One region of the Paenibacillus allorhizoplanae genome, then DNA from elsewhere that is predicted to be linked to it. Evidence: riboswitches for the same ligand, from Rfam matches in the RefSeq annotation. Region 1 holds a riboswitch; the other holds the start of a gene.
The links. Region 1 has a riboswitch for cobalamin ahead of L6I86_RS17640 (S-layer homology domain-containing protein). Riboswitches for the same ligand answer to the same signal wherever they lie in the genome.
Positions count from the first base shown of each region.

Region 1 (5,400 bases):
AGGGAGCATATAGAGAAAGTTGAACTTGATTGCTTTCTTTCCGTTCAGATAGATGGAATAGGCAAAGGAGAAGCTAAGAGAAATAACTAGGCTTACTGGATGCATGAAAATCATGGAGAACAAGATGACGCATGTAAAATACAAAAAGTTAATAAGGGGGTGGTAGCTTGAAAAGGAATCCCTCATTGCTTCTTACCACCGCCTGCTGAATTATACGTATCCCCAACGTCACGTCCCAAATCACAGGTGTATACCCATTCAATGACATCACCTTGCTTCAGCTGATAACGACTTGCTCCATAATTAGGAAACCAACCGTTCACTTTATACATCCAACCGGATAGCTCTCCACAATCAAATTCATACAAATTATGGATACCTTCAATATAGGCTGAATTGTAAATAGGGGTGTTCACAAATTCCATATGAATTTTATTCTTCTTCATCTCTCTTTGTAGGACGTTAAATACGGATTCTCCCTCATAAAATGTAACCTGTTGTGATTTGAAAATAATGCCATCTTTCGGCACAAGCTCAACCTTTTCAGGATCAAGCAAGTTCATATTATTTAGAATCGTTAAGCAGTTCACCGAAAGCGTCACTGTCATTTGTTTGTCAGTGATTTTCGTGTTCTGTGGTTCGATAGGAAGTGGTTTCCCCTCAGGAATAGGATCGGTAAGGTATTGGTCCTTACCCGTCTTAGGATCAAGGTCCATCGCTTTGGTTGGCGTAGGTTTGGTTTCATCAGGCGTAGTTGATTTTAGCGTTTCCTTGTTCAACGATGCAGTATCCGGAGTCGCAATAGGAGTAGGTTTCGCCGTCGCTGTAGATACAGGAGGAGATTCTTGGTCCTTCTCCAACTTGGGGTTATTTTCCATAGCAGGAGTTGATGACGGTTGAGATAGGGCAGGAGTGCTTGACGTCATCGCTTCTTCATCAGAAGAATTAGAATTCTTCAGTTCAATAGGAGGTGGCGTTAGCTCGATTGCTTCAGATAAGGAAGGCGAGGACGTCGTGGTCTGCTGCCGCGGCATTCCGCTACTGAAGAAAGCTGCCACCAAGACGATCAATATGATCGTCGCGGCAATTATTTTATTTTTCGTTAATCGCATTAGTTCGCCTCTTTAATAAGTTTAGCGGTAGAGAGTAAGCGGTAGAGCATCTCGGCTATTTCAGCTCGTGTGACTGCTGTAGTCGGCTCAATATTCAGCATATCTTGGGATAGAATATGTTCTCGATAGCTAAAAGCTAGCGCATCCCTCGACCACTCGGCTGTTTGTGTGTAATCTCCAAATTGAGCTAACATATCTCTCGTTTCAACTGTGTTCAAATGGGTATCCATGCCAGTGAGCTTAGCTGCATTGGCGATCATGACAGCAGCTTCCTGCCTTGTAATCGTACTGTCCGGTGTAAAAGTGGTCTCTGACGTTCCGCTTACGATGCCATAAGAATAAGCTGTGCCTACATAGTCCGCATACCAGGCTGTAGCAGGGACATCATGAAATTTAGATTGCTCTTGCATAGGTAGGCCTAAACTTTTGGTTATAATGGTTGAAAATTCGGCACGCGTCATTGTTTGATTCGGTGCGAACTCAGTGTCAGTCATACCGTTAATAATTCCTCTAGATGCAAGGGATGTAATGGCTGCTTTATTTGTATGGTTAGCGATATCAGAGAAAGTCTTATTCGCATCGGTAACAGGCATAACTTGTATATCCTTGTGTTTGTTCAGTAAGCCGTTATTGTTGTCAGGTGTTGCTGAGGTAGCTTGCTTGACATCGTTCATTCTATATAGGCTGCTCTTATTCGTGAGGATTCTTTGTACATTCACTAGCCCATTCAATGCCTGCTCTGTCGACATCCCCGTTACTCCACTGCCGTCAGAAGTATGCTTAAATCCCTGTCCTTTGGAATAAAAGGATAGCAAATCATCAACAATGGTATGACCATTCTTAATAAAACGACTATCTTCAATATTGATACCAAGCTCACATAGCGCCATCAGTACCTGCACGGTGCTCTCCGAAGTTTTCGAGCCCCAACTTGCATAGCCGCCATCGTTGTCCTGTAATTTGGAAAGAAGGTTAATTGCCTTTTCCGTAGCTGTTTTTACTCTCGTATCATTTTGGTATTTGGCTAGTGCCTGTAAGGCCATGCCCGTAATATCAGGATCTGCCGATACGCCCGAAAGTGCAAATCCGCCATCCTGAAGCTGATGCGATAAGATTTCATCTATATACATGTCTCGGGTAGCCTGCGTTTTGGCGGTTGGATTAACCGGGATATTGTAATTGCCGCTGTCGAGGGAAATTAATGCAAATATAGGACCATTGATTCCTTGCCAGATGGTTTTATCGAAGTCCCCGAGCGGCGTAAGTAGATTATATCCTGCAACATGAGTGGGATCTGCGCCAATTGCGGTTAAGGCCAAAATCAAACGTGAGTATTCGGTGTACTTTTTATCGTGAAGATTGCCTTTCAAATCTTTGACATAGGTTTCAACGCTTTTGTAATAATCATCGTAGTAGCTTTGAGGTACGTCATAGTTGGAACGGGCAAGCCCGATAATGGCCCATTCACCGCCTATAGAGCCTACCTCTGGTTTGTTTACCGTTTCAAGTAAATAGGCGGCAGTGTCTGTTACAGCACTGTCTACAGCCGTATCAGAGGCAGCAGATACATGAATTATGTTAATGCTGCTTGTAAATAGGAATAGAGCCATGAATAGGGTGAAAATCCTATAGGTTAGTTTCATTATTGTCCTCCTAGTAAAATGATAGGGATGATGAGCATACAAAAAAGCCCTTGATTTGAAAGAATCAAGGGCTGTGATGTCAATATAGGTCGTAGACAACAAAAAGGCACCCCCTCCATCGTCCGTAGAGTTTGTGAATACACATTAAGGCTGGTCTCCTGACTCATGCGTCAACGCTTCTCTAACCTTCCCGGTATAGGAATACCAGTGGCAATTCTTAGAGTTGCTCTTCATTTACAGTGGCGGGACCGTGCTGGATTTGCACCAGACTTCCCAATTAAGCATTGCTTATTCCTAATAAGCATGCACCTTAACTATCAATTATTTAATTAGTCTAATCATATAGTCAGTTCAATTGTTTGTCTATGGAAGTTTAGTATTGATGTGGCTCGTATAGATGTCATTCAAGATACGGTGATTCACATAATTTGTGTTACAATATTCAAAATTAAGTAAGCTGCCGGTTCGGATTATAGTCGAAGGAGGGATATCCATGACTTTACAACAATTAAAATACGTAATCGAGGTAGCAAATCGCGGATCTATTAATGAGGCTGCCAAAAGGCTGTTTATTTCCCAACCAAGCCTTTCAAATGCGATTCGGGAGTTGGAAGAAGAAATTCAAATCGCTATCTTTGAAAGATCAAATAAAGGGATATCACTTTCCAAAGAAGGTGTTGAATTTCTTAGTTATGCGCGGCAGGTCGTCGAGCAGGCAGAGTTATTGGAAAGTAGATACCTGAATGCGAAGCCTTCATCGCAGCATTTTTCTGTGTCGACTCAGCATTATGCTTTTGCGGTAAATGCGTTCGTAAGTCTTGTTTCGGAGTATGGTCAGGATGAATATGAGTTGGCTTTGCGAGAAACCAAAACGTACGAAATTATTGAAGATGTCAAAAACCTGCGCAGTGAGATTGGCATCTTATACTTGAACGAATTTAATGGGAAGGTCATAAACAAGCTGCTTAAAAGCGGGAATCTGCAATTCAACAGTTTATTTATCGCCAAACCGCATATTTTTATCAGCATTAAAAATCCCCTCGCGAAGCAATCCATCGTGACCATTGACCAGCTGCAAAACTATCCCTATTTGTCCTTTGATCAAGGGGAGTATAATTCCTTTCATTTTGCCGAAGAAATTCTCAGTACGATGTCACATCAGAAAAGCATCCGTGTGAATGACCGAGCCACACTCTTTAATTTGTTGATCGGCTTAAACGGATATACCATATCGACCGGGGTTTTGAGCTCAGATTTGAATGGAAATGAGATTATTCCCGTACCTTTGGATTGTGACGAAACGATCAATGTCGGGTGGATTTCCCATAGCCATATTCCGCTATCCAAGCTCGGTGCAGCTTACGTAGCAGCACTCCAACAGGCAATCGACCCAATTTTGATATAGCTTACGGCTATATCTAGATATAGATAAATCCAGTTACGTTATAACTAATCCTCTGTGATATCTTTGGTGTAACAAATTATTGCAGAGGAGTTTTGTCGAATGGTAAGAAGTAGTAGTTTGGGATATCCGCGTATTGGTGCTGACAGGGAATGGAAGAAAGCACTCGAAGCCTTCTGGGCAGGCAAGCTTGAAGAATCAGAGTTTGAGTTACAGCTGCAGGAGATTCGTTTAAATCACTTGCGCAAGCAGAAGGAAAAAGGCATCGATCTGATTCCGGTTAACGATTTCAGCTATTATGATCATATCCTTGATACAGCTGCTATGTTTGGCATTATTCCTGAACGTTTTGCTTTTGAGGGGGGCGCAGTACCCTTGTCAGTCTATTACGGAGTTGCCCGAGGAACGAAGGATGCTACAGCAAGTGAAATGACGAAGTGGTTCAACACCAATTATCACTATATTGTGCCTGAACTGACCGGAGCATCTCCTGTCATTACGGAAAACAAGCCATTAACAGCCTACCGGGAAGCGAAGGAAAAGCTTGGAATCGAAGGAAAGCCGGTCATCGTCGGTCCTTTAACTTTCTTGAAGCTATCCAAAGGATACAGTAAATCAGAAACGGACGCTTGGTTGAGCCGATTGACACAGCTTTATGTACAGATCCTTCAGGAGCTTGCAGAAGAAGGGGTTCAATGGGTACAGATCGATGAACCAATTCTCGTAACGAAGTTAAGCGATGCTGACATTGAGAGACTTAAAAACATATATGCAACATTTGCCTCAGCTGTGCCAAACCTAAACATTATGCTGCAAACGTATTTTGAATCCGTAGATCGCTATGCTGACATCATCTCTCTGCCAGTGAAGGGGATTGGACTGGATTTCGTGCATGGTCTGGGCGCTAACATACAGAACATTAAAACGTTTGGTTTTCCTGCAGACAAGGTTCTGGGTGCAGGCGTAATTGATGGCCGTGGTATCTGGAAAGCATCGATTCGGGAGAAGCTTGAGCTCGTGGAAGAACTCACTAAGCACGTTGCAACGGAGAATCTGGTTATTCAATCGTCGAGCAGCTTACTCCATGTTCCGGTAACGACTGAAAGAGAGACAAAGCTTACATCTGAGCTGAAGAATGCTTTAGCTTATGCAGAAGAAAAGCTGGATGAACTTGTTCTTATCACGAAAGCAATCGCTTCGGGTAAAGCTGGGGTACTTGAAGAAATAGAACAATGTGATCGCG
Region 1 is NZ_CAKMMW010000010.1:39,308-44,707, forward strand. Features, by position in the region: gene L6I86_RS17630 (energy-coupling factor transporter transmembrane component T) at 1-9, opposite strand, end outside; gene L6I86_RS17635 (DUF4430 domain-containing protein) at 183-1,112, opposite strand; gene L6I86_RS17640 (S-layer homology domain-containing protein) at 1,112-2,755, opposite strand; cobalamin riboswitch at 2,887-3,083, opposite strand; gene L6I86_RS17645 (LysR family transcriptional regulator) at 3,249-4,160, shown strand; gene metE (5-methyltetrahydropteroyltriglutamate--homocysteine S-methyltransferase) at 4,260-5,400, shown strand, end outside.

Region 2 (5,400 bases), on a different contig from region 1:
CGATTACGGGGACTGGTGAAGTGCTTCGGGAGCATTTGCCGAATATCCAGATTTATGTAGTGGAGCCGAAGGGGTCACCAGTACTTTCTGGTGGAAGCCCTGGGCCACATAAGCTCGTGGGGACAAGTCCGGGTTTTGTTCCGGCAATTTTGAACACTAGCGTTTATGATGAGATTGTGCAAGTGGCAGATGAGGATGCCATCCAAACGATGAGGGATTTGGCGAGTAAGGAAGGCATCCTTGTTGGTCCTTCGGCTGGAGCCTCAGTATGGACGGGGATGCAGGTTGCAAGAAAGCTCGGGGCAGGAAAGCGAGTGCTTTGTATTGCACCAGATACAGGCGAGCGATATTTAAGTATGGATCTCTTTTAACCCTTGTACGAGGTGAATTGGGAGCATTGAGCCACTCGGATGGTTATCCAGTGGCTTTTTATTTTGCCAATCCTAGCGGAATTTTCGAATATATATAAATATTCTGCCTTTCTTCCGCGATCAGTAATTGAATTAGGACAGCAATTCATTGTAAGATGAATGGATGAATGAAACATATCTCAGAAAGGTAGGTTTAACCATGGATACTTTGAAGCTTAAAATTCTCGATTTACTAAAGGAAGACGCCCGCAGGAGCGCGGATCTGATCGCCACCATGTTAGGAACGGCGGAGGCCGAAGTTGCGCGAGCGATAAGCGAGATGGAAGCGGATAAGGTCATTGTCAAATACGCGACAGTCGTGAACTGGAGCAAAGTAGATGACGAAAAGGTTACCGCCCTAATTGAAGTACAAATTACGCCGGAGCGCGGGCGCGGGTTTGATGCGATTGCGGAACGGATCTATTTATATCCGGAAGTCAAATCGGTTTATCTCATGTCAGGCGCGTATGATTTGCTCGTTGAGATTGAGGGGAGCTCGCTCAAACAGGTGGCTTCATTCGTTTCCAACAAGTTGTCGCCAATCGACCGTGTGCTTTCTACGAAAACGAATTTTATTTTGAAAAAATACAAACAAGACGGCATTATTTTCGAAGATCAAGAAGATGATCACCGAATGCTTGTTTCGCCGTAAGGGAGAGGTAGCGCTATGATCAAGGATGAGACTACGATTCAAACTAGCATAAAATCAATGAAGGACTACCTCGCTCCTGCGGTACGTGAAATGAAGCCTTCTGGGATTCGGAAGTTTTTTGATCTTGTAAGCAATAGTAAAGAGGACATCATCTCACTAGGTGTTGGCGAACCTGACTTCTCCACACCTTGGCACGTTCGTGAAGCAGCTGTACATTCCTTGGAGCGCGGCAGAACGAAGTATACGCCAAACTCCGGTATTCCTGAGCTCCGCGAAGCGATTGCGAACTATTTGTATACCTCCTTTAAAGTGAAATATGAGCCTTCGAACGAGGTGCTTGTTACGGTAGGGGGCAGTGAAGCTATTGATCTAGCGCTGCGTTCACTTATTACACCTGGGGATGAGATTCTGATTCCTGAGCCTTGTTATATTTCATACTCGCCAATCACGGCTATTAGTGGCGGTGTGCCAGTGGGTATCGAAACATTTGCAAAGGATCAGTTTAAATTGACGGAAAAGGCTCTTCGCGATGCGATTACGCCAAAATCCAAAATATTAATTCTATGCTATCCTAGTAATCCAACTGGCGGCATTATGACGTATGAAGACTGGTTGCCGATTGCGAAAGTTGTTGAAGAACATGATCTGATTGTCATTTCTGATGAAATTTATGCGGAATTGACGTACGGGCAGAAGCACGTGAGCTTCGCAGCAGTTCCGGGGATGCAGGATCGGACGATTCTCGTTAGCGGATTCTCCAAGGCTTTCGCAATGACTGGCTGGCGGATGGGGTATGCTTGCGGTCACAGAGAGCTAATCTCGGCAATGACCAAGATTCACCAATATACGGTCATGTGTGCACCTGTCATGGGGCAAGTAGCCGCTCATGAAGCGTTGACGAATGGATTGGAAGAGAAAGACCGGATGATTGAATCCTATAACCAACGGAGACGATTAGTTGTCAAAGGCTTCCGTGAAGTAGGGCTTGAATGTCATGAACCACAGGGCGCATTCTATGCGTTCCCAAGCATTGTGGCAACAGGATTAACCTCAGACGAATTCGCGCAACGGCTTTTATATGAGTCTAAGGTAGCTGCAGTACCTGGTGATGTATTTGGTTTAGGTGGAGAAGGTTTTCTACGATGCTCTTATGCCTATAGTGTTTCCCAACTGAATGAAGCATTAGAGAGAATCGGTAATTTCTTGAGGAAATTATAATATTCTTTATAAATTCATATGTTCATAGGAGACGAAAACTGGTATTCTAAGAGTAAGGAGGGATGAGCATGGCTTTTATGGAATATCAGCTTACTAACTTTCAGAAGCAATTTCAAATTCGCGAGCAAGAGTTCGGACAGCGTTGGCTGACCAGAAATGCCAAGAAGCAAAATTCCCTAGCTATACTTGAAGAAGAGATCAATACCTTGAGACGTAAAATGGAACAGATGGTCATGGAAGGTCGAGAAATGACATCTGATGCGGTTGTTGAATTAAGTACGATGCTGGATCAAAAAATAAATGAATATATGACATCTGGAAAGAAAAGTCGGTGAAAACCGACTTTTCTGGCGATTATCGATAAAGAGAGAGTACTTGACGGAGGGAATTACATACACATGAAAGCAAAATGGTTGTTCGTTGTCATGCTAGGAATGATGTTAATGCTTACAGCTTGTGGTGGACCGAAGGCAGATGTATCAGTGTTTATGATGGGACCTAACGGGTTTCCAAGTGAAGCGGCGGAGAAGTTGGAAGTATCTTTGAAATCCAAGGTAGGTGAAATTCCTACTGTGAAGCTGAATACATCACCTATTTTTTCATTGGAAAAAATGATTGTGGAGCTAGCTGCTGGTGGTAACGGGATCTTCATTTTGGGAGAAGAGCAGTTCAAAGGCTTGAGCAACCAAGCGGGATTCGTTTCGTTGGATAACATCATCAACCCTAAGGATTATCCAGATGGGGTTATCGAGATCAAAGAAGAAGGTAAGGCAGCGGAGAAGCATCTGTACGGCATTCCGCTTACTGGAAACAAATGGATGAAAGAGCAAGGTTTTGAAGGTAAAGGGTTATATGCGTTCATTCCACAGAATGCTCCGAAAATGGACGAGGCATTGAAAGTCATCCAAATTATTGCGCAAAAATAAGAGAACATTTATAATCGACAAATAGTTTCAATGTATAATTTGCAACTGTAGGTACTGGTCATATTCCAAATGGAACATTACTAGTTAGGGGAAGCCGGTTCAAATCCGGCACGGTCCCGCCACTGTAATTCAGACTTGTGAAAGTCTGGAGAGTCAGGATACCTGCCTATGGTGCCGATACAACATCCTTCGAGGAAAAGGGTCGCGTTAAATCAGGAAGCAGCGCACGTAAGTTCGTTGTCATATACCGCGATTTATCGTCTCCTTCGTTCCTAGTGAACAAGGGGACTTTTTTAATTTTGACTATGAATTGAAAATAAGGAAAAGAGGGTTTAAGTGATGAAACAGAGCAATTTCAAAAGGGGTCTTATTCTTACATTAGCGGTTGCGACCGCGATCTCGTTAGCGGCATGTGCGAAGAAGGAAACAGAAATTACGGATCCATCGAAACTAGGTGGTGTAGGGACGAAGGCGCCAACTACGACATCGACGGCAGCACCTGCTGCAGCAAAGAAAACGACATATCCTTTGAAAGTAAAAGATGCGACAGGCAAAGAGTTTACATTCGACAAAGCACCAGAGCGAATCGCGTCGGTCTCGCCATCAGAGACAGAATCGCTGTTTGCGATTGGACTAGAGGCGAATATTGTCGGTGTATCGGATTTTGACGATTATCCGGAAGCAGCAAAATCGAAGCCGAAGCTAGGCAGCATTACGAAACCAAACATGGAAGCAGTCATTGCTTCGAATGCGAGTATTGTTTTCTCTGGTGTTTCCATGACTGCTAAATCAGTTGAGGATCTACGTGCGATGAACATTAACGTCTTTAAAGTAGATCCCAAAACGGTAGATGATGCGATGAACAATATTCAAACGTTCGGACTTATTACGGACCATCAAGAGCAAGCAGAGAAAGTTGTCGCCAAAATGAAAGCAGACCGTCAGAAGGTTGTCGATGCCGTGAAAGATGTGAAGCAAGAGAATAAGAAAAAAGTATACATGGAATTTGCTCCAGGCTGGACCGTAGGAAGCGGTGAGTTCATGGATGAGTTAATCAAAATCGCAGGTGGAATTAACGTAGCCGGCGATAAAGCAGGCTGGTATGAGATCAGTGAAGAGAAGATCATTCAGCAAAATCCAAACGTCATCTTGTTCGCAAATGGGATTGTCGATTTCAAGAGCAAGAAGCCATTGGAAGAAATTATTCGTACGCGCGGTGGGTGGGATGCGATTGACGCCGTGAAGAATAAACGTGTGGTAGGACTCGACCAGAACTCTGTAAGTCGCCCAGGTCCGAGACTGACGGATGGGCTACTGGAAATGGCGAAAGGAATCTATCCTGAATTGGTGAAATAATGAAAAGAAAATTGATGCTTGGAGGAGGAGTATGCATTATACTCCTTCTTCTTTCTATTGTGGTGAGTTTATCCATCGGGTCGGCTCAGCTTCCTCTTTCACATATCGTGGGAATTCTAGCGGAGCATCTGCCTTGGATAGGAAGTCATATCGAGGTGAACTGGCCGCAATCTTCGGAACAAATCATTAATAAAGTAAGAATCCCTCGTATGTTACTGGGCATTCTTGTTGGAGCTGTGCTTTCCGTAGCTGGTGCTGGTTTTCAAGGGGTTCTGCGTAATCCGCTTGCTGATCCTTACTCGCTGGGCGTATCTTCTGGGGCTTCTGTCGGGGCTGCTGTTCTTATTTATTTCGGGCTGCAATTCGCCTGGTTCGGGCAATGGTCGATCCCCATTGTGGCTTTCGCGACGGGGCTTATTTCCTTGTTCTTGGTCTTGAAGCTAGCTATGATTGAAGGGAAGCTAAAGATGGAAACGCTGATTTTGTCGGGCGTTGTGATGCAAGCCTTTCTAGGGGCGTTTGTGTCGTTCTTGGTTTCGATTTCAAATCAAACGATTAATGAAATTATTTTCTGGCTCATGGGGAGTCTAGCGATGCGCGGATGGTCATATACGTATATGATTTCACCGTATCTCATAATAGGCGTTGTTATTCTGTTAAGCTATGCAAGATCATTAAACCTGCTGGCATTAGGAGAGCGTCAAGCTGCACATCTCGGTGTTCATGTTGAACGTACGAAACTGATTGTACTAATCGCTTCCACGTTGATCACGGCGGCTGCCGTTTCTGTGGCTGGGGTAATCGGGTTTGTTGGGCTGATCGTACCGCACCTGGTACG
Region 2 is NZ_CAKMMW010000011.1:137,284-142,683, reverse strand. Features, by position in the region: gene cysK (cysteine synthase A) at 1-371, shown strand, start outside; gene L6I86_RS19005 (Lrp/AsnC family transcriptional regulator) at 571-1,062, shown strand; gene L6I86_RS19000 (aminotransferase class I/II-fold pyridoxal phosphate-dependent enzyme) at 1,078-2,280, shown strand; gene L6I86_RS18995 (aspartyl-phosphate phosphatase Spo0E family protein) at 2,349-2,615, shown strand; gene L6I86_RS18990 (hypothetical protein) at 2,679-3,206, shown strand; cobalamin riboswitch at 3,239-3,390, shown strand; gene L6I86_RS18985 (ABC transporter substrate-binding protein) at 3,546-4,562, shown strand; gene L6I86_RS18980 (FecCD family ABC transporter permease) at 4,562-5,400, shown strand, end outside.
Region 2: linked by a shared signal. The riboswitch ahead of L6I86_RS18985 (ABC transporter substrate-binding protein) and the one ahead of L6I86_RS17640 (S-layer homology domain-containing protein) in region 1 are both predicted to bind cobalamin.